One region of the Bradyrhizobium sp. UFLA05-108 genome, then DNA from elsewhere that is predicted to be linked to it. Evidence: predicted binding sites of a transcription regulator. Region 1 holds the regulator's gene; each other region holds the start of a gene.
What was found. Region 1 encodes LexA, which represses DNA repair genes until DNA is damaged. Its sites were predicted from a motif close to TGTTCNNNNTGTGTTCNG; they were not measured.
Positions count from the first base shown of each region.

Region 1 (4,804 bases):
TGGCGACGGTTTCACGCTGCAAACGGTGAAAGCAAGGAGCGCAAACCGCCCCTGGTCGCCGGCCGGGGCCGGCGATAGCGATTTCGAGCTCAGCCTCGCACCGCGGCCGGCTACTCCACGCAGCAAGGATGCTACGCCATCGGAGGCCGACCTGCAGGCCGAGGATTGAAAGACGCGTCAGCCGATCGGCAGGCGTGTCGTGGGCGTCGTGGTCGTGTGCTGCTCGACGGCGGGCTGCTCTGTCTTCTCGCCGAGCGGCTGCGTCACCGGCAATTGCAGAACCGTGGCACGCTGTCCCTCGACGAGCTGCGTTACCAGCACGTAGTTGCCGTCGGGGAATTCGATCGCATCATGATGACGATCGGGAATGTGCGGATCGACCTTACCGAACTTGCCGACGCGGGAATTGACGGTGCGCGTCCAGATCCAGCGATTGTCGTAGCGGACGTTGTCGGCGAAGGCGAGCTCGGTGCCTGGCAGGAGGCAGACGGCAACCGAGAGATCACGCTCCGACGCAAATCCACGCGTCGAGGTGCCGCGGAAGGTTGTCGTGACGATCGTCTCGCCGACTTGAGCGGGGCGGGTCGCAACGGCATGTAGGCTGTAGTCACACATCGGAGTGCTCCTCATGCGAGATAGCAGGTCCGCGCCCCCCCGGAGGCGCAGGCCTCTACCAGAGTTGGAAGCCTACGAGTGTATCGCGTTTGTGGGCAAATCTGCGGCCCGTCTGCGCATCGCCCGATCACATTATCTTTCCCGGCAAACGAGGAACAAAGCCTCTCGCCGAGACTCTATCTTGGTTCACATCATTCACTCACGCGAGCTTCCATCAGCGCCGGCAGCGGAGTACCCTGAAGAGGGCCAGCTCGCCTGCGGCGCAGGTGCGATCGCATTGTTGGAATTGCGGAATGGCGCGCTGGTTGCCGCCGCGTGCTCTGCCTTTCGGGCGGCGTGGCCTTTCGGGCGGCGTGGTGTTGCGCTGCATCGCTCGCAGGTGCCGATCCCGCGATCAAGGCTGCCGAGATCACGCCTAAAATCACCTGCCGCATGGGTTTTGTCCTCTGCAGCCCGCACAGCGCATTCGCGCCTGCCATGCTTGAGGATTAGCTCTGTGCAGGTGTAGGGATAATCACAGTGGAAGCGACAACGCTATTTTGCTGGAGCGGACGATCCGTCCGCCCGTATCGCCGTGCGATGGCTGGCAATCTGCCGGGCAATCGGTACTTTCTGCTGGGCAATCAGTACTTCCGATACAGCCCGATCAGCTTGCCCTGAATCTTCACCCGGTTCGGCGGCAGGATGCGCACCTCATAGGCGGTGTTGGCGGGCTCCAGCGCGATCGACGCGCCGCGCCGGCGGAAACGCTTGAGCGTCGCTTCCTCGTCGTCGATCAGCGCCACCACGATGTCGCCGGTGTCAGCGGTCTCGTTGCGCTGGATCAGCGCCATGTCGCCATCCAGGATGCCGGCATCGACCATCGAATCGCCGCGCACTTCGAGCGCATAGTGCTCGCCCGAGCCGAGCATGTCCGGAGGCACGCTGATGGTGTGGCTGCGGGTCTGCAACGCCTCGATCGGCGTGCCGGCCGCGATCCGTCCCATCACGGGCACGGCGACCGGACGCTCGCCGTCGTCGACAGACGCGCTGGCGCTCCGCACCTTGCCGAGATTGCCTTCGATGACGCTCGGCGTGAAGCCGCGGCGGCCGGCGCCTGCGGCTTGAAGCTCGGGCAGCTTGATGACCTCGATGGCGCGCGCGCGGTTAGGCAGGCGACGGATGAAGCCGCGCTCTTCCAGCGCGGTGATCAGGCGGTGAATGCCGGACTTCGAGCGCAGATCGAGCGCGTCCTTCATCTCATCGAAGGAGGGCGGCACACCGCTTTCCTTGAGGCGCTCACTGATGAACCGCAGAAGCTCGTATTGTTTGCGCGTTAACATCTCGACCAAATCCCCCGGTTGATGTCGTTCGATTCCGAGACGCCAGATTCAGCAGAAGCCGCTAGATGCTCGAAACAAATCATGAACGGACACTATATGTTCGATATGTGTTCCGCAACCACTTAATTTTGTGTGAACGCGGCGAAGTTCGCATCACGCGCGAATCAGATTGCACTCACAAGGGCAGCCGCAACACCTCGCAAGGCGTGCCTGCTTCGGCCTTTGGCGCGAACGGCGCGCGCACGAGAAGTGCTTGTGCGGTAGCAAGATTCGCAAGCAGCGAGGAGTCCTGGTGGTTGACGGGAACGGCCACCAGCGTGCCGTCCTCGCGCTCCTCGAGCCGTGCGCGCAAATAGTCCTCGCGGACGTCGTTGGGCCCGACGTCGCGCCCGAGCACGGCGCGCTCGCGGCGGTGATGAACGCGCGAGCGGCCAGCAAGCGCGCGAATCAACGGCACCATGAACAGGAAGCCGCAGACATAGGACGAGACCGGATTGCCGGGCAGGCCGATCACCCGCATCGCGCCGAGATGGCCGTGCATCATCGGCTTGCCCGGCCGCATCGCGATCTTCCAGAACGCCATCTCGAAGCCTTCGGCCTGGAGCGCTGGCCTGACCAGATCGTGGTCGCCGACCGACGCACCGCCGGTCGTGATGAGGATGTCGGCGCCGCTCTCGCGGGCCCGGCGGATCCCGGCGGTGGTCGCCGCAACCGTATCGGCGGCAATGCCGAGATCGACCGTTTCGGCGCCCTCGGCCCGCGCCAGCGCGTGCAGGGCGTAGCCGTTGGAGAAGACGATCTGGCCCGCGCCGGGCGTTGCGCCCGGCATCACCAACTCGTCGCCGGTCGCGAGAATCGCGACCCTCGGCCGGCGACGCACGGCAAGCTCCGGATGGTTCATGCCGGCGGCCAGTGAGAGGTCGCGTTCGGTGAGTCTGGCTCCCTGTCGCAGGAGCACGTCGCCCTCGAAGAAATCGACGCCAGCAGGACGGATGTGCCGTCCAGCGATCGCGGCCTCCTTGATCGTGACGCGCCTGCCGTTTGCGACCGTGTCCTCCTGGATTACCACCGCGTCCGCGCCATCGGGCACCACGCCGCCAGTGAAGATCCGCACGGCCTGGCCCGCGCCAACCGCTCCCGCAAATGGCCGGCCGGCCGCGACCTCGCCGATCACGGTGAGCTCTGCGTCCACCGTCGCCGCGTCGGCGGCGCGCACCGCATAGCCATCCATCGCCGACATCGCCTGCGGCGGCTGCGTACGCCGCGCGGCGACATCGCGCGCCAGCACGCGATGGTAGGCCGCATCCAGCGCAACCATCTCCTCGGCCACCGGCTCTACGCCGGCAAGCACTGCGGCAAGCGCGTCGGACACCGGCATCAGGGCCACGGGCAAACTCCTGCTGAGCAAATCGAAGGACAGGTCGCGTTGCGTTCTAGCCGAGTGCAGGCTTCGAGGCAAAAGGGGGCGATCACGAAGGCGGAGATGAATTGTCCCTCCAGCACCGGAACGGCAGGGATGCCCTTTAGGACAATATCGCGCCTTTCCGCTTCCAGCTCAGAATTGCCGCGCGCCATCGCACGCAGGTGCGTCAGGAGACATCCGGGAGAACCCTGATGGCAGAGACTTCAAAGCTATCGGTTGAGAAAGCGCTCGAGAAGCTGCGCGGCGATGAGCCGCCGAAATCGAAGAGCGCAAAGCTGGACGAGGAGATCGAGGCGCTCAAGGAGAAGACGAGCCGCATGCGCGCGCAACGGCAGCGTCTCGATCGGCCTCAACCCAAGCGCAGTTGAATGCGCCTAGCGTGGACGCCGCGCGATCGTCTCGATGACGAGAAGGACCGGGATGACGGTGGCCAAGCATGCCACGGCGACAACCAGGCTCACGGCTAGCATCAGGTGGCTCCCGTTTCATTGTCCGGATCGACGTCGGGCGCCTTCAGGCTGTGATCCATCTCGGGCAGGGGGTCGCCCTGCGATTTGAGATCCGCCGCCTTGCTGACCAGCTTCGCGGACAGCTGCGAATTCGACGTTGACTTGGCGAACTTGAGAAGGATCGAGGCTTGCTTGTTGAAGTAAGACTTGCCCAACACGATCACGCATCCGTTGTAGAAAATCCCAACGGACATACGACTCCCGACGCGTTGATCCGTTCCGGGAACTCTGTCTAAAAATGCACAGAGTGAGTTGGTTCCACAATTTGCTGAAAAAGTTCCCCGTGATGGCCGGAACCGAACGCTGAGCGACCGCAGCAATGGGTGCTTAGAATCCCAGCGCCTTCAGCGCCTCGCCGACGTCGTGAGGCGACGTGACGTGAACCGCGGTCAGCCCTCGTGCCCGCGCGCCTTCGATGTTTTCGGAGAGATCGTCGAAGAACACGATTCGCCTCGCCGGCACGCCGATCGCGGCGACGACATGGTCGAAGGCTTCCGCATCGGGTTTGCGCAGGCCGATGCTGGAGGACAGGTACATCTCGCGGAAATGGCCGAGCACGTCGGCATACTCCTTCGAGAAATAGTCCACATGCGGCCGGTTGGTGTTGGAGAAGGCGTAGAGCGGCACGTGTTGTGCGGCGCGCGGCAGCAGGTTTGCGATGTCGGGCATCTCGCCCGCGAAGATCGCGTTCCACCCCTCCAGGAACTGCGCGTCGGAGATTTCGATCCCGAGCGAGCGGCGCAGCGAGTCGAAATAGACCTCGTCGCTGATCTTGCCCATCTCGTGCAGCCGATAGGCCTCATCGCGGACATAGCGCGTCACGATCGATTGCGGTTCGCAGCCGGCATGTCCCGCCCAGCAGGCGATCGCCTTGGAGAAATCGATGTCGAGCACGACGCGACCGAGGTCGAACAGGAGCGCATCCGCGCTGCCGG
Region 1 covers NZ_JBANAZ010000020.1:64,871-69,674, forward strand. Annotated here, with positions in the region: partial or broken gene SO140_RS16825 (ComEC/Rec2 family competence protein) at 1-169, shown strand, start outside; gene SO140_RS16830 (hypothetical protein) at 178-615, opposite strand; gene lexA (transcriptional repressor LexA) at 1,239-1,937, opposite strand; gene SO140_RS16840 (molybdopterin molybdotransferase MoeA) at 2,113-3,324, opposite strand; gene SO140_RS16845 (hypothetical protein) at 3,552-3,728, shown strand; gene SO140_RS16850 (hypothetical protein) at 3,830-4,063, opposite strand; gene SO140_RS16855 (HAD-IA family hydrolase) at 4,197-4,804, opposite strand, start outside.

Region 2 (4,804 bases), on a different contig from region 1:
TGGCCGAAACGTCGACCTGCACCTCTGCCTCGACCTGCACAACCGCATCATCCACGGCCGTGAACAGGTCGCGTTTCGGTTCGACCGTCCAGGGCATGTGCTTCTCGCGCGCGGCGACCACGGGCGCGAAGAAGCTGCGGTGGTGGATGGATGGACCGAGGCGATCCAACGCATCCAGGTGCTCTGGCACCGCGTAGCCCTTGTGCTGCTCGAAACCGTAGCCCGGACAATCACCCGCCAGCGCGCACATCAGCCGGTCGCGCGTGACTTTGGCGACAATCGAGGCGGCCGCGATCGAGAGCACCAGGCCGTCCCCGCCGATCACCGCCTCGCATTCGCAGGCCGTATCAAGCTTGTCGCGGCCGTCGACGAAGACATGACGAGCCGCCTCGGGCAGCGCCACCACCGCGCGCTTCAGCGCCCAGAGCGAGGCGCGCAATATATTATCGCGGTCGATGCGCGCGGGCGAGGCGACGGCGACCGAGACCTGCGCGGTTGCGCAGATCTTGTCGAACAGCCTTTCGCGCTCCTCGGCCGTCAGGCGCTTGGAATCGTCGATGCCGCGCGGGATCCGGTTCGGGTCGAGAATGACGGCGGCCGCAACCACTGGGCCAGCCAGCGGCCCCCGCCCCGCCTCGTCGCAGCCGGCGACCGGCCAAATGCCGCGCTTGATCAGCGCGCGCTCGCGGCGAAAGCTCGGCGGCGCGATCGCGATGACGCCCTTCGCGGCCTTGGCCGCTCCCTTGGGCTCCTTCGCGGCCGCTTTGGGCTCTTTCTTCGCGGCGTCCTTTGCCGGCTTGCTGGCTGATTTGTCCCGAATCATGGTCGGGATCGTGCGCACGCAGGTCCAGCCAGCGCAACCGGGAACCTCGGATATTCCCGCTATTCAGGCCCGCCTTACCTCAGAACAAGCTGAGCTGCTCGCCGCCGCGCTTGGGCTTGGCGAAGTGATCCGTGCTGAGCTTGGAGCGGCGCTTGTTCAAGCCGAGGCGTTCGCAGGCGATTTCGAAGCGGCGGCCGATGGTCCAGGCCATGGGACCCGTGCCCTTCATCCGCTCGCCCCATTTCGAGTCGTAGTCGCGGCCGCCGCGCATGTCGCGGATCAGGGTGAAGACGTGGCGATAGCGGTCGGGATAGTTCGCCATCAGCCATTCGCGGAACAGGTCGCGCACCTCGAGCGGCAGCCGCAGCAGCGCGTAGGAAGCCTCCTTGACGCCGGCATGCGCGGCCGCATCGAGGATGCGCTCGATCTCGGAGTCGTTCAGCGCGGGGATCACAGGCGCGACCATCACGGTGGTCGGGATACCGGCCTCGCCAAGCTGCTTGAGCGCCTCCAGGCGCTTGGGCGGCGTCGAGGCGCGCGGTTCCATGGTGCGCGCCAGCTTCGGATCGAGTGTGGTGACCGAGATCGCGACCTTGGCGAGGTTCCGCTTGGCCATGCGCGACAGGATGTCGATGTCGCGCGTCACCAGCGCCGATTTCGTCACGATGCCGACGGGATGGCCCGCACGCTCAAGCACCTCGAGAATGCCGCGCATGATGTTTCGCTCGCGCTCGATCGGCTGATACGGATCGGTGTTGGTGCCGATCGCGATCATCCGCGGCTCGTAGCCGGTCGCGGCGAGTTCCTTCTCCAGGAGCGCCGGCGCCTCGGGCTTGGCGAACAGCTTCGACTCGAAGTCGAGCCCTGGCGAGAGGCCGAGATAGGCGTGGGTCGGCCGCGCGAAGCAGTAGACGCAGCCGTGCTCGCAGCCGCGGTAGGGATTGATGGAACGGTCAAAGCCGATGTCGGGCGAGTCGTTGCGTGTGATCACCTTGCGTGAGGTGTCGACCGCCACCGTGGTCTTGAACGGCGGCAGCTCCTCCAGGCTCTGCCAACCGTCATCGAAGGCGACGCGCGCCTCGGCCTCATAGCGGCCGCTGGCGTTGGACTGGGCGCCCCGTCCGCGCCTGCGCTCCCGGTCGATCGCGACCGCAAGTTCAGGAAACGCGGAAGGCGCACCCGCCGGCTCGGAGGGCGCCGTGACCGGCGGGTGCCTGAGGGCATGAGAGGATGCTCGACTCATGCAGGCAAGATAGCATCCAAACGGAACAAATCAAGAACACAAACGTAAAAACCGTAAAACAACCCCATGCAAAGTAACCGCCCAAACTTCCCGCACCGAATTTTGACCTCGCGCAAGGGTTGCCGGCCGCATTGCCGTTTGATGCCGCCAGTACAAACGGGATCGATCGCACTGGAACCGGGTTGGTGACGGTCGCCGCAACAAGGTCAGCTCATCATGACGAGCCAACAACAAGCGCGCGCCAGCACAGGCGATCTCGACCTGCTCGATCGCTACTGGCGCGCCGCGAACTACTTATCCGTCGGGCAAATCTACCTTTTGGACAATCCGCTGCTGCGTGAGCCGCTCCGCCCCGAGCACATCAAGCCGCGCCTGCTCGGCCATTGGGGCACGACGCCCGGGCTGAACTTCATTTATGCCCATCTCAACCGAGCGATCCGCACGCTTGATCTCAGCGTGCTCTATATCTGCGGCCCCGGCCATGGCGGCCCGGGCATGGTCGCCAACACTTATCTCGAAGGCAGCTATAGCGAAATCTATCCAGACATCGGGCGCGATGCGGACGGATTGCGCAAGCTGTTCAGGCAGTTCTCCTTCCCCGGTGGCATTCCAAGTCACGCGGCGCCGGAGACGCCGGGCTCGATTCACGAAGGCGGCGAACTCGGCTACGCGCTGGTGCATGCCTATGGCGCCGCGTTCGACAATCCCGACCTGATCGTCGCCTGCATCGTCGGCGACGGCGAAGCCGAGACAGGACCGCTCGCCGCGTCCTGGCATTCCAACAAGTTCGTCAATCCCGCGCATGACGGCGCGGTGCTGCCGATCCTGCATCTCAACGGCTACAAGATCGCCAACCCCACCGTGCTCGGACGGATGCGCGACGAGGAGATCCGCCATCTCTTCCGTGGGCTGGGCCACGAGCCGCTATTCGTCGAGGGCGACGATCCCAAAACGATGCACCGGATCATGGCCGATGCGCTTGACGTGGCTCTCGCCAGCATCCGCTCCATCCAGCAGCACGCGCGCGAGGCACAGACGACGATCGAGCGGCCGCGCTGGCCGATGATCGTGCTGCGCTCACCGAAGGGCTGGACCGGTCCCAAGGAGGTCGACGGGCTGAAAGTCGAGGGTTTCTGGCGCGCCCATCAGGTCCCAGTCGCCAATTGCCGCGAAAATCCCGCGCATCTGAAAGTGCTCGAAGGCTGGATGAAGAGCTATGCGCCGGAGGAGCTGTTCGACACCAACGGCACGCTTGTTCCCGAATTGCAGGCGCTGGCCCCGACCGGTGACCGCCGCATGGGCGCCAATCCGCATGGCAATGGCGGGCTGTTGAAGCGCGAGCTGAAGCTACCCGATTTCCGCAGCTTCGCCGTCGAGGTGAAGCAGCCGGGCAAGACGGTCGCGGAGGCGACGCGCGAGCTCGGCAAGTTCCTGCGCGACGTGGTCAGACTGAACGCGGATGCGCGCAATTTCCGTATCATGGGTCCGGATGAGACCGCGTCGAACCGGCTCGACGCCGTGTTCGAAGCAACCGAACGCGTATGGATGGAACCGACCGAACCTTACGACGTGCACCTCGCCCAGGATGGCCGCGTCATGGAGGTTTTGAGCGAGCATCTCTGCCAGGGCTGGCTTGAAGGCTATCTCCTCACCGGACGCCACGGCTTCTTCTCCTGCTATGAAGCCTTCATCCACATCGTGGATTCCATGTTCAACCAGCACGCCAAATGGCTGAAGGTGTCGCGCGAGCTGACGTGGCGGCGGCCGATCGCCTCGCTCAACTATCTCCTGACCTCACATGTCTGGCGCCAGGATCATAACGGCTTCAGCCATCAGGACCCCGGCTTCGTCGATCTCGTCACCAACAAGAAAGCGGACATCGTCCGCGTTTATTTCCCGCCGGACGCCAACACGCTGCTGTGGGTGGCCGATCACTGCCTCCGCACCTACAACCGCATCAACGTGATCGTCGCCGGCAAGCAGCCGGCGCTGCAATGGCTCACCATGCAGGATGCGGCAACCCATTGCGATGCAGGCATCGGCATCTGGACCTGGGCCGGCACGGAAAGCGCCGAGGGCGAGCCCGACGTCGTGATGGCCTGCGCCGGCGACGTGCCGACGGTCGAAACGCTCGCCGCGGTCGACCTCCTGCGCAAGGCGCTGCCCGATCTGAAGATCCGCGTCGTCAACGTCGTCGACCTCATGACGCTGCAACCGAAGGAGCAGCATCCGCACGGCCTTTCCGACCGCGATTTCGACTCGCTGTTCACGCGCGACAAGCCCGTGATCTTCGCCTATCACGGCTATCCCTATCTCATCCATCGCCTCACCTACAGCCGCACCAACCATGCCGGCATGCATGTGCGCGGCTTTGAAGAGGAAGGCACCACGACCACGCCGTTCGACATGGTCGTGCTCAACGAGCTCGACCGCTATCACCTGGCGATCGAGGCGATCGAGCGTGTGCCCGGGCTCGCGACGAAAGCGGCCCATGTGAAACAGCAGTTCCGCGACGCCCTGCTCAAGCATTCGCGTTACTTGCGCGAGCACGGCGAAGACATGCCGGAGATACGGGATTGGGTCTGGCCGAACAGCGCAGGCGGAACGACGCGGGCTTAAAGCGCGATGAGATCAGTCACGCGTCTTCCGCCGTCCCTCATTTCCGTCCGACGCAGGTCCGTGCCGGAGCGTCCGCAGGGCGCCAATGAAGAGCAGCACTGCAACTGGCCAATGAAACC
Region 2 covers NZ_JBANAZ010000023.1:87,797-92,600, reverse strand. Annotated here, with positions in the region: gene rnhB (ribonuclease HII) at 1-823, opposite strand, end outside; gene SO140_RS18675 (PA0069 family radical SAM protein) at 903-2,066, opposite strand; gene SO140_RS18670 (phosphoketolase family protein) at 2,283-4,685, shown strand; gene SO140_RS18665 (adenylate/guanylate cyclase domain-containing protein) at 4,698-4,804, opposite strand, start outside.
Region 2: SO140_RS18675 (PA0069 family radical SAM protein) is a predicted target of LexA. The motif match lies at 2,088-2,105, and genes of this name have one in related genera.

Region 3 (4,804 bases), on a different contig from region 1:
TGCTCGCCGCGGTCGACACTTGTCGGCTGATTTCGGTAATCGAGGCCGAGAATTCCTGAGCAGCCGAAGACACGGCAGTGGAGTTTTCCTCCGTCTTTTTCACCATTCCTGTCATAGCTTCAGTGCGATGGTATACATCGTCCGTTGAAGCAGTAATTTCCGATGCAACCGCTTGCATGTCCTGCATTGAGCTCGCCACAACGTCGACGACCCGCGACACATCGCTATCAAATCTCCTTGCAAGACTCAGCCTCTCTTCGCGCATACGGACCAGGTCGGTTATGTCCTGCCAAACACACACGACTATCGGACGGCCGCTGAATTTCGATACGACAAGACTAATCCTGACCGGAACGGAGGTTTGATCTTTACGCCGAAGCCACCACTCGATTGCGACGTGGCCCGACCTCATCACAACCTCATTGGTCTCCTCGAACATCTGGGCAACCGTCTTGCCGTTCGGTTGAGGATCCAGAGAAAGCGTAGCGATATCCAATCCTCTCAGTTCTTCTGCATTGGAAAGCCCGAGCATGTGAGCTGCAGCATCATTGCCGAGCACGCAGCGGTCGGCGTCATAAATTGTAATACCATCTTTGATCGACTCGAACGCTTTGATCGCCATCGCTTCGTCCAAGGTCGCTGCTGCCGCCTCCCGTCTCGTCGACGTCATGAAGGAAAGGAGCAACATCAATCCGCCGAGAAGGAGTCCGGCCCAGAAGTGAAGTGAGAGCGCATCTGCATTAGCCGCAATTGTTGCTGCTGGGACGGATAATGCCAGGGCGAGATTTGATATCCGATTGTGCCACATAATTCCAACCGCCACTTGAATCCAACATAAGTGGGCGTATCGAATCTCAATTAAGATTTCCCTTGCGCACCATCCTATCGGTGGCGCACCTATACCTGCGTATAGCCGAGTATACCGGCGTATATGTGCAGTTGCTCGCGAGGAAAGCTTGGCGCGCAGTCCAAGATCTCGGCGACAGCATGCGAGCGCGATCTGGACCAGGCCGCTGTTGAGTGGTGATCAGTATCCAGTGCATGAAGAAATCCGCTGATCTGGACAATCTTCGATGGAGACCGGGGCACCAAGTCGAAGTCAGCCCCGGGACCGTACCTAAGTCTATGGCTTGACGCGCACCATGGGACGAAGCGAAGGGCCTGCAGCGGCCGCTTTCCGATGACGCCCTAAAGATTGTCGCACGCGGCGTTTCCAAGGAAAATCGGGCCGTGGCATGAAACATGTCCAGGCACGCCCCTACGCCGGCGGAGCCGGCTCTATCGCAGCGGCCTGTGGGTGACAATCGTTCACCTCAGTAGGTCTTCGATCGGCACTTCGTTAAATGGATCTGCGAGCGCGCGTCTGGCAACGAATAGTCCAATTACGCGCGTCTGCGGAGCGCGCTCAAGAATCATCTCCTTGACGGCTTTGAAATGGGAGCCTGTCGTGAGGACGTCGTCGACGATACCCACGATACCGCGCAGGTTCTGCAGTTGGTTTTCCGCGATCCTGTAGTTCTGCTTGAGCTCGGTCGGCGACATCCGGTTGCCGCCCTTGAAAGTGTTCGTCGAGGCGATCTGCTCGACTAACTCTCTGACGTCGGGAGGCGCCGGGGCGCGGACTCCTCGGCAGACCTGCACCATACGATCATCGTAGGCGGGATCGGCTTTCATCTTCGATGGCGGAACCGGAACAATCGTGGCTTGGGCCAACCATTCGGCGTTTAAAACCGCTGACAGATCGTTCGCGCATCTAGCGATTGCCGCGGCCTTATATTGGTACCCACCGTCGCCTCGCTTCTTCTGAAGATTGTGAACGAGCTGATTGGTCTCGCCGCCGCGCCAACCCAAACGGGCCGTATATTCGTAGAGGTAGTGACAATCGTCACCCTCGTCGAGGTACCAGTGGTCTCTACGGTTGGTCTCGTCAATTTGCTGGAGAAGGCGTGCAATCACCTAACGCGCCCCAGATATCGGCGAGATCGTGGACACGGATCGCGCCCCTCTTCTCGAAGTTCGCCGGCCAAGTGATGTCATCTCGCTTGAAGCAGGAATCGAGAATGAACAGCTTTCGGCCTTGCTGTAAGGCCGCGCGAGCCTGCGTGAGCGTCCCGCTTGTGTCGCTGGCCTCGACGATGATCGTCCCCTTGGTAAGAGCGCTCATCGTGACGTTGCGCTCAGGGAAAAACAGCTTGTTCTGCGGTACGTGCTGACTAGCGTACCGGAGCACTGGCACCTGAGAAATGAGTAGATGTTCCTCCGCGATCCTGCGCTGGAGCGCCTGATTCTCCTTCGGGTAATAGGTCCCGATCGGCGTGCCGATCACAGCGATTGTGTGGCCCTTCGCCTCGATCGCGGCTGTATGAGCTGCAGTGTCGATGCCGGTTGCCAGGCCCGACACAACCGTAAAGCCGCGCTCGACCAACGCGCGTGAGAGCCTCGCCGCACGCGATTTTCCATCTTCGCTAGGATTGCGGCTCCCCACGACGGCAACGCAACGCGTCTCGACGAACTCCCAAGCACCTTGGAAATAAAGCATTTCCACCGGATGTCTTGCATCCCGGAGCTTCGGAGGATAGTTGCCAGTGAGATTCAGCCGAGTTCCGAACCTAGATACGCCTGCCTTCTTGAGCGCAGCCAGAACTTCCGATGCGCGAACATCCGCCACAGCACCTGAAACGAAGTCGGAAGGGACAGCAGTCGGGTCCGATGCGAATTTCTCGGCGATCGTTTTGAAGGTAGCCCCCTTCTCAAGCCACAGCGCTTCGTAGGCACCCAACTCCCTACGCGGCGAGATTGACCGTACGGCCGGCCCGTCATTCATTCGTGCGAGAAGGTTCATCGTCCAACCCTAGCTACCCCCTGCGGCGGCGTCGAATCAAACAGAGTCGAAGTCCACCATTTTGAAAGCCGACGCTTTTCGGGGACAAAAGCGTCTGGAGGTGTAGCAACCCACAAAGAACAAATCAAGAACAATACAATATCTCCATACAGATCATTGGGTTAAATGGTTAACATTTCCTTGATTTGCCGGTGCTCTGTCCTCGGACAAGGCCGAGCACGTATCGGCCGCTTCGGGCGTCAACCCGACAGCGATGTAGCGAATTGCCACCCCCAAGACGCGCCGATCAGTCGGCCGCCGCCAAAATCGGGGAGACCTTTCCACCGAAAAGGAAGAGGTGTTGAAAAGTCGGCACTGTTCGCCCGTAACGCCCCGGCTCCACAACTGAAGCCAGCCATAATGTCTGCCAGGCAGTGGTCCGCGCGGCTCTGCCTATGGTCGCGGCCGAACAAGTCGGATGCCGCGAATGCAGAACCGATTTGTGAGGCCGGCACCCGGCTCACAATGCGGTTCGTACCGGTTATCTCTGTCGAACGACACGCCACCGGCACGATTTGTGAAGGCGTAAAATGCTGATGAGGCAGCGTAGCCCGACTGTCTGCCCTGCGTGTCCACATGGACGAATTGGGAATTGTGGCGGTCGCTGGCTTGGCGAGCACCGCCGAGCTGCTGGCGATTCTTCGCAACGAAAACCACGACAGAATCCCTGATGCCGCCCGCTTTGCCCTTATCCAAGTCGCTGAGCAGATTGAGCTGCTTAACGATATCGAGCGATTGGATACGTTCAGGCGCGAGAAACACCCGGTCCATGCTCCCCTCCTCTTCGATGTCTGACGTGAACGAAGGGACGATCATCATCGTCAGCAGCGGCTGGCTGCCGTACCAACTGTATAGCGCCTGCGAGATCGAAGATCATTTCATGCCAAGGCTCCGGGCAACGTTGACAAGTTTCGCAGCGCTACTTACGAGCCTCGAAATCGCACAGCCAATGCAAGAATACCTCCAAGAAACGGGAGATAAATTCCATTGATAGTCCGACTGCCGAGATTCATAGGTTTTTCCGGATTGATGATCTCCGCCTCGAAAAACCCACTCTGGTCGCCCGTTCTAACGCTGACATCTTGAAAATCTAGGAATTCACCGGTTTCTGGCGAATATGCTTTGTATACAGCCTCCTTGATTACGAAGATTAGTTTCGGGCCAAAGCGACTGCTGGACCATTCCCGACGTTGTAGTTCCGCGGAGGTGCATATGATTGGCATAAGGTCAGCTCCGAGCGGCTCTTCATCTTCGATGTCCAATCCCAGGGCGAGGACGTTTCTCGAGCATCCCGCAACGGCGCCACAATCAGACGAAGAGTGGGAAATGCTCCCAACGAAGCCTACGGGCCAAAGAGGAGCCCGATCACTTCTAGACAAAATCGGATCAGGAGTGAATCCGAGGCGGCGCAATGCCTCGCGAGCGTGATGACGTCCCCAAGCGAATTCACGCCGACGACGCAGGGACACGTTGCCTAACATTTTCGCTTCAGGGGGAAACGGAGGAGGAGCGGGATCGTACATTGGTCCGCCCGAAAAGCTGATATCATGCGCCAAAGCGGCAGAAATGGCAGCTCCTAACGTCGCGAGCGTTTTCATAGCTGGGACAAACCCTTTTTTTTCGAGGAGCGCGAAGCGGGACCTTTGAATTCCCGCGAGTGGTTAGCTTGCGACCACAAGAGCTTCAAGTCGCGGGAGTCCAGCTCATCATGCGAGCGGCACCCCGATCTCGACCGGCGGGAAACTCCAGCTCCGCGTCCGCTTCCGACTGCCGTTGCGGCGGCCTGCAACACGCGCTTTTGCTGCATTGCGAACGTCACCGCTCAAGACCACTACTGTAGCGCATGACTCTTGCACGCAACGCTCTTCATTCTCTTGGAGTGCAACACATCCGCGGGCGATGTAGGCCCAATGCTCCGGTGAT
Region 3 covers NZ_JBANAZ010000040.1:50,821-55,624, reverse strand. Annotated here, with positions in the region: gene SO140_RS26885 (methyl-accepting chemotaxis protein) at 1-808, opposite strand, end outside; gene SO140_RS26880 (hypothetical protein) at 1,309-1,956, opposite strand; gene SO140_RS26875 (DNA-processing protein DprA) at 1,928-2,842, opposite strand; gene SO140_RS26870 (hypothetical protein) at 3,275-3,652, opposite strand; gene SO140_RS26865 (hypothetical protein) at 3,678-3,872, shown strand; gene SO140_RS26860 (4'-phosphopantetheinyl transferase family protein) at 3,805-4,362, opposite strand.
Region 3: SO140_RS26875 (DNA-processing protein DprA) is a predicted target of LexA. The motif match lies at 2,958-2,975, and genes of this name have one in related genera.

Region 4 (4,804 bases), on a different contig from region 1:
CAGGCGCCGTAGGGGTTGTTGAAGGAGAACAGCCGCGGCTCGATCTCGGGGATGGTGAAGCCGGAAACCGGGCAGGCGAACTTTTCCGAGAACAGGATGCGCTCTGGCCCGCTCTTGTCGTGGATCTTGGCGGTCTTCTTTTTCTCCTCGGTGGGAGCGGCCGCCGGTGCGTCCGCGAACTCGACGACGGCGAGGCCCTCGGCCAGCTTCAGCGCAGTCTCAAAGCTCTCGGCGAGGCGCTGGCCGATATCGGCGCGCACCACGATGCGGTCGACGACGACGTCGATGTCGTGCGGGAATTTCTTGTCGAGCGTCGGCGCTTCAGCCAGCTCGTAGAAACTGCCGTCGATCTTGACGCGCTGGAAGCCCTTCTTGAGCCATTCCGCAAGCTCCTTCCTGTACTCGCCCTTGCGGCCGCGCACGACCGGGGCGAGCAGATAGAGGCGGGTACCTTCGGTCAGCGCCAGCACGCGGTCGACCATCTGCGAGACGGTCTGGCTCTCGATCGGCAGGCCGGTTGCGGGCGAATAGGGTACACCGACGCGCGCCCAGAGCAGGCGCATATAGTCGTAGATCTCAGTCACCGTGCCGACGGTTGAGCGCGGGTTCTTCGAGGTCGTCTTCTGCTCGATCGAAATGGCGGGCGACAGGCCGTCGATCTGGTCGACGTCCGGCTTCTGCATCATCTCCAGAAACTGGCGGGCATAGGCCGACAGCGACTCGACATAGCGGCGCTGGCCCTCGGCGTAGATGGTGTCGAAGGCGAGCGAGGATTTTCCGGAGCCAGACAGCCCGGTGAACACCACGAGCTTGTCGCGGGGAATCTCGACGTCGATGTTCTTGAGGTTGTGCTCGCGCGCGCCACGGATCGTAATTGCGCGCAGGTGTGATCCCGCGTTCTGTTGTTGGCGCTTCGCCTTGATCACTTCGTCCATCCCAGTGGTCCCCAAGGAGATTCCCACGCTGCGCGGCCGCGCCGGCGTTCAGGCGCGCCTCGCCCGGAACCGGGGATGGACGCCGTTGGGTAGGCTGCGAACGTAGGAAGAACGAGAGCGGATTTCCAGTGCGAGTTGCGAATCGTCAACGGATTGTTGTGGCGCTGGCGGCACTTGGCAGTAGCGAGGGCGCAAGGCCCGTCCGGAACAAAAAAAGGCCGGCGCAAGGCCGGTCTTTCCGTCGAGAATTCGCGTCAGGCGAAGCTCAGTACTTCGCAACCACCGGGCCACCGAAGTGGTAGTTCACGCCGACCTGGAACGTGTGCAGGTTGAGCGTGCCCGAGGGAACGGTGCCGGTGAAATAGTTCTCGCTGCCGAGGCTGCGATAGAGGTACTCGCCCTTCACCGACCACTGCGGGGCGAAGAAGGCTTCGACGCCCGCGCCGACCGTCCAGCCCGAGTGGAACTTGCTGTCGGAGACGGTCACGCCGAGGGCCGAGACGCTGATCTTGTTGTCGATCCAGGCGTAGCCGCCGGTCGCGTAGAGCAGGACCTGATCGAAGGCGACGCCGACGCGGCCGCGCACGGTGCCGAGCGCATCGGTCTTCGAGCTCACCGTGACGCCGAGTGCGGTCGCCGAGGCATTCACGTCAGCCCAGCCGCCATCGGCTTCGAGACCGAACACGATGTTGCTGGTCTGCCAGTTGTAGCCGACCGTGCCACCGGCGAAACCACCCTTCAACTTCGGGTCAGTGGAGGTGTTTTCCCAGGCGTAGCCGCCGAAGCCACCGAGGTAGAAGCCGGTCCAGTTATAGACCGCCGCTGCGGCCACCGGAGCCTTGGTGTAGGGGCGGGCCGCCAGATCGGCAGCCATGGCCGGAGCGAACGCGCTGAGTGCGAACAAACTGGCCGAAGCCAACAAAACCTTCTTCATTTTCAACTTAATCCCAGTCCCAGTTTCTGTTTTTGCCTTCCGTGCGCGGAAGGACAGCGGACGCTCTGGTCCAACTGAGGTCGTGCTTACACCAGTGAAGCCCATAGTTGTGTACCCGAGAAGCCACACCACGCCAAAACGTGTAAGTGTAGCTGACCTATTCTCGCCGAATGCATGCGCGCAGCAAAAAGGCCGGCGTTAGCCGGCCTTTTCGAGAAGAATAGTTTTGGCGGAGATCAGTACTTCGCGATGAGCGGGCCGCCCCAACGATAGTTCAGGCGGACGAGGCCCATATCGACGTCCTGGCCGATTCGGTCGCTGCCGAACGACAAACCGCCGGGCGTTGTGAAGCCAATGGTGCGGTGGCCGAGGAAGAGGTGGTCGTACTCGACGCCCACCGACCAGTTCGGCGCAAAGCCAAATTCCAGGCCGGCGCCGACTGTACCACCCCAACGCGTTTCGCGAGCCGAAGCCAGCAGCGCGCCGCTTGGGACGTCGAAGACGTCATACTTGTCGCCGACAACCGCACCGCCGCCCTTCACATAGAACAGCACGTTGTTCCAGGCATAGCCGATTTGGCCAGTGATCAGGCCGAAGGAGTCGATGCGCGAACGGTTGCGGTCGGTCAGGAAGACGGCGCTGGTGTTGTCGCCCCGGAAGTCGGCCCAGTTGCCCTGGCCTTCGAAGCCGAACACCCACTGGCTGGTCTGCCAGCGATAGCCGATCTGACCACCGACCGTGCCGCCGGTTGCGTTGTGGCAGCCTTCACCCACGAGACTGCCGGGGACGCCAGTCACGAAGCCGGTGCTGTCCACGAAGTCCCAGCATTTGTGGGCCGAGCCGCCGCCGCCGTTGATGCCGATGTAGAAGCCGCTCCAGTCGTAGATTGCGGCGACCGCCGGGGGCGGAGCCTTCACGTATGGACGCGCCGCGAGATCCGCTGCGCTCGCCGGAGCCGACAGGCTCAGCGCAACGGCACCAACGACCCCCACCAAGATCTTCTTCATTTCTGTCCCTCCGGCTGTACCCGCTTCTTTAGTCCCCGAAGCGGTCAATCAGGCGCGACGCCCAATGAATTGATGTCGCACCAAGCGTAGTCTGATTTGGAGGTAGAGTCCGTCTCCAAAAAGCAACAGTCGCGAGTGAACTGGGAGGTTCCTAAGTTAATGAATGTTAAGCGGTATTTCGCGCGCGCTGGAACCCGAAAAAGTTCCATGCGGTTCCGGTGATTTTTCGAGTATGCAACCCCATGTTGCGCGCGCATCCGGTCGCCGCCCATAGGAACAAAGCTGGAACGCTGCCTGCCCAGGTGCTATATGTGGGGATAACCTGCGGGACCGCGGGCTCGGCGACGTCCGCCAGCGTATAGGGTCCTTCAGCAAGCGGCAGCGAGCGGTTTTGGCACGGCTCCGGCTTTTTCGAGCAATTTCGCAGTTTGGAGTGGAGAGCGGCGATGGCGGGAAGCATCAACAAGGTCATTCTGGTCGGCAACCTCGGCAAGGATCCGGAAATCCGCCGCACCCAGGACGGGCGGCCGATCGCCAATCTGAGCGTCGCGACGTCGGAGACCTGGCGGGACAAGGCGACCGGTGAGCGCAAGGAAAAGACCGAGTGGCACCGTGTCGTGATCTTCAACGAGGGGCTCGCGAAGGTCGCCGAGCAGTACCTGAAGAAGGGCGCCAAGGTTTATGTCGAAGGCGCGCTCCAGACCCGCAAATGGACCGACCAGAGCGGTGCCGAAAAATACTCGACCGAGGTGGTGCTGCAGGGCTTCAACTCCAACCTCACGATGCTCGACGGTCGCGGTGGCGGAGGAGGCGGCAGCTTTGGCGAGGAGCCGGGCGGCGACTTCGGCTCCTCTGGCCCGGTGAGCAGCGCGCCGCGCCGCGCTGTCGCGGCGGGCGGTGGCCGCAACAGCGATATGGATGACGACATTCCGTTCTGAGCTGACTTGCCGTCCTAAGAGCCTGGTTCGGCGCCTTCGCACAAAGGGTCAGCGTCTCTTACCAATCTTTTGATCAAGCTGGTATTTACCGGCCGCGCTGATGTTGCGCCTGAGGATTTGATGTCGGGCGATGTGAATGGTATTAACTTCATGTTAATGCTATTTACATTGCTCGCGCCGGCTTCTCAGGCGCCATCGCCAGGACGCCTCAGCCATGACCCTCGCGCCTCTGCTTGACGCTGCTCCAGCCATTCCGCTCCATGCCTTTGCGGCGATGGCCGCTTTTGCGCTTGGCGTCGTCCAGTTCGCGGCGCCCAAGGGGACGCTGCCGCACCGGACCGTCGGCTGGATCTGGGTGGCGCTGATGGCCATCGTGGCCGCGTCATCGTCTGGATCCACCAGATCCGGCTGGTCGGGCCGTTCAGTCCGATTCATCTGCTCTCGATCTTCACGCTTGTGATGCTGCCGCTCGCGGTGTGGCGGGCGCATACCCATCGCGTCGCCGATCACCGGCGCATAATGATCTTCATGTTCGCCGGCGCACTGGTGATCGCAGGGCTGTTCACGCTGCTGCCGGGACGCATCATGCATCAGGTGATATTGGGCTCATAAGGCAGGGTTCCAGAGGGGCCTTTCCGCTCCCTCCTGCCGAGTCTTCGCAGAAGCCGTAAGTCGTTGGAAAAATAAGCGGAAAAAGCGCCTCCCGGGACTGCGCGAGGGTGGTTATCAGACCCCCGATGCGCTATATGATTCCCGGACAAGAACTCACCGGATTTCCCCTTGGCTGACGACGATAACGACAAGCCCGGCGACAAGCCGGAGCATCCTTCGGATATTCGCCCGATCTCGATCCTCGACGAGATGAAGAAGTCCTACCTCGATTACGCCATGAGCGTGATCGTGGCGCGCGCGCTGCCCGATGCGCGTGATGGCTTGAAGCCGGTGCACCGGCGCATCCTCTTCTCGATGAACGAGGAGGGCTATACGCCC
Region 4 covers NZ_JBANAZ010000071.1:32,571-37,374, reverse strand. Annotated here, with positions in the region: gene uvrA (excinuclease ABC subunit UvrA) at 1-935, opposite strand, end outside; gene SO140_RS36695 (outer membrane protein) at 1,201-1,869, opposite strand; gene SO140_RS36690 (outer membrane protein) at 2,106-2,876, opposite strand; gene SO140_RS36685 (single-stranded DNA-binding protein) at 3,323-3,814, shown strand; partial or broken gene SO140_RS36680 (DUF2306 domain-containing protein) at 4,029-4,426, shown strand; gene gyrA (DNA gyrase subunit A) at 4,595-4,804, shown strand, end outside.
Region 4: SO140_RS36685 (single-stranded DNA-binding protein) is a predicted target of LexA. The motif match lies at 3,149-3,166, and genes of this name have one in related genera.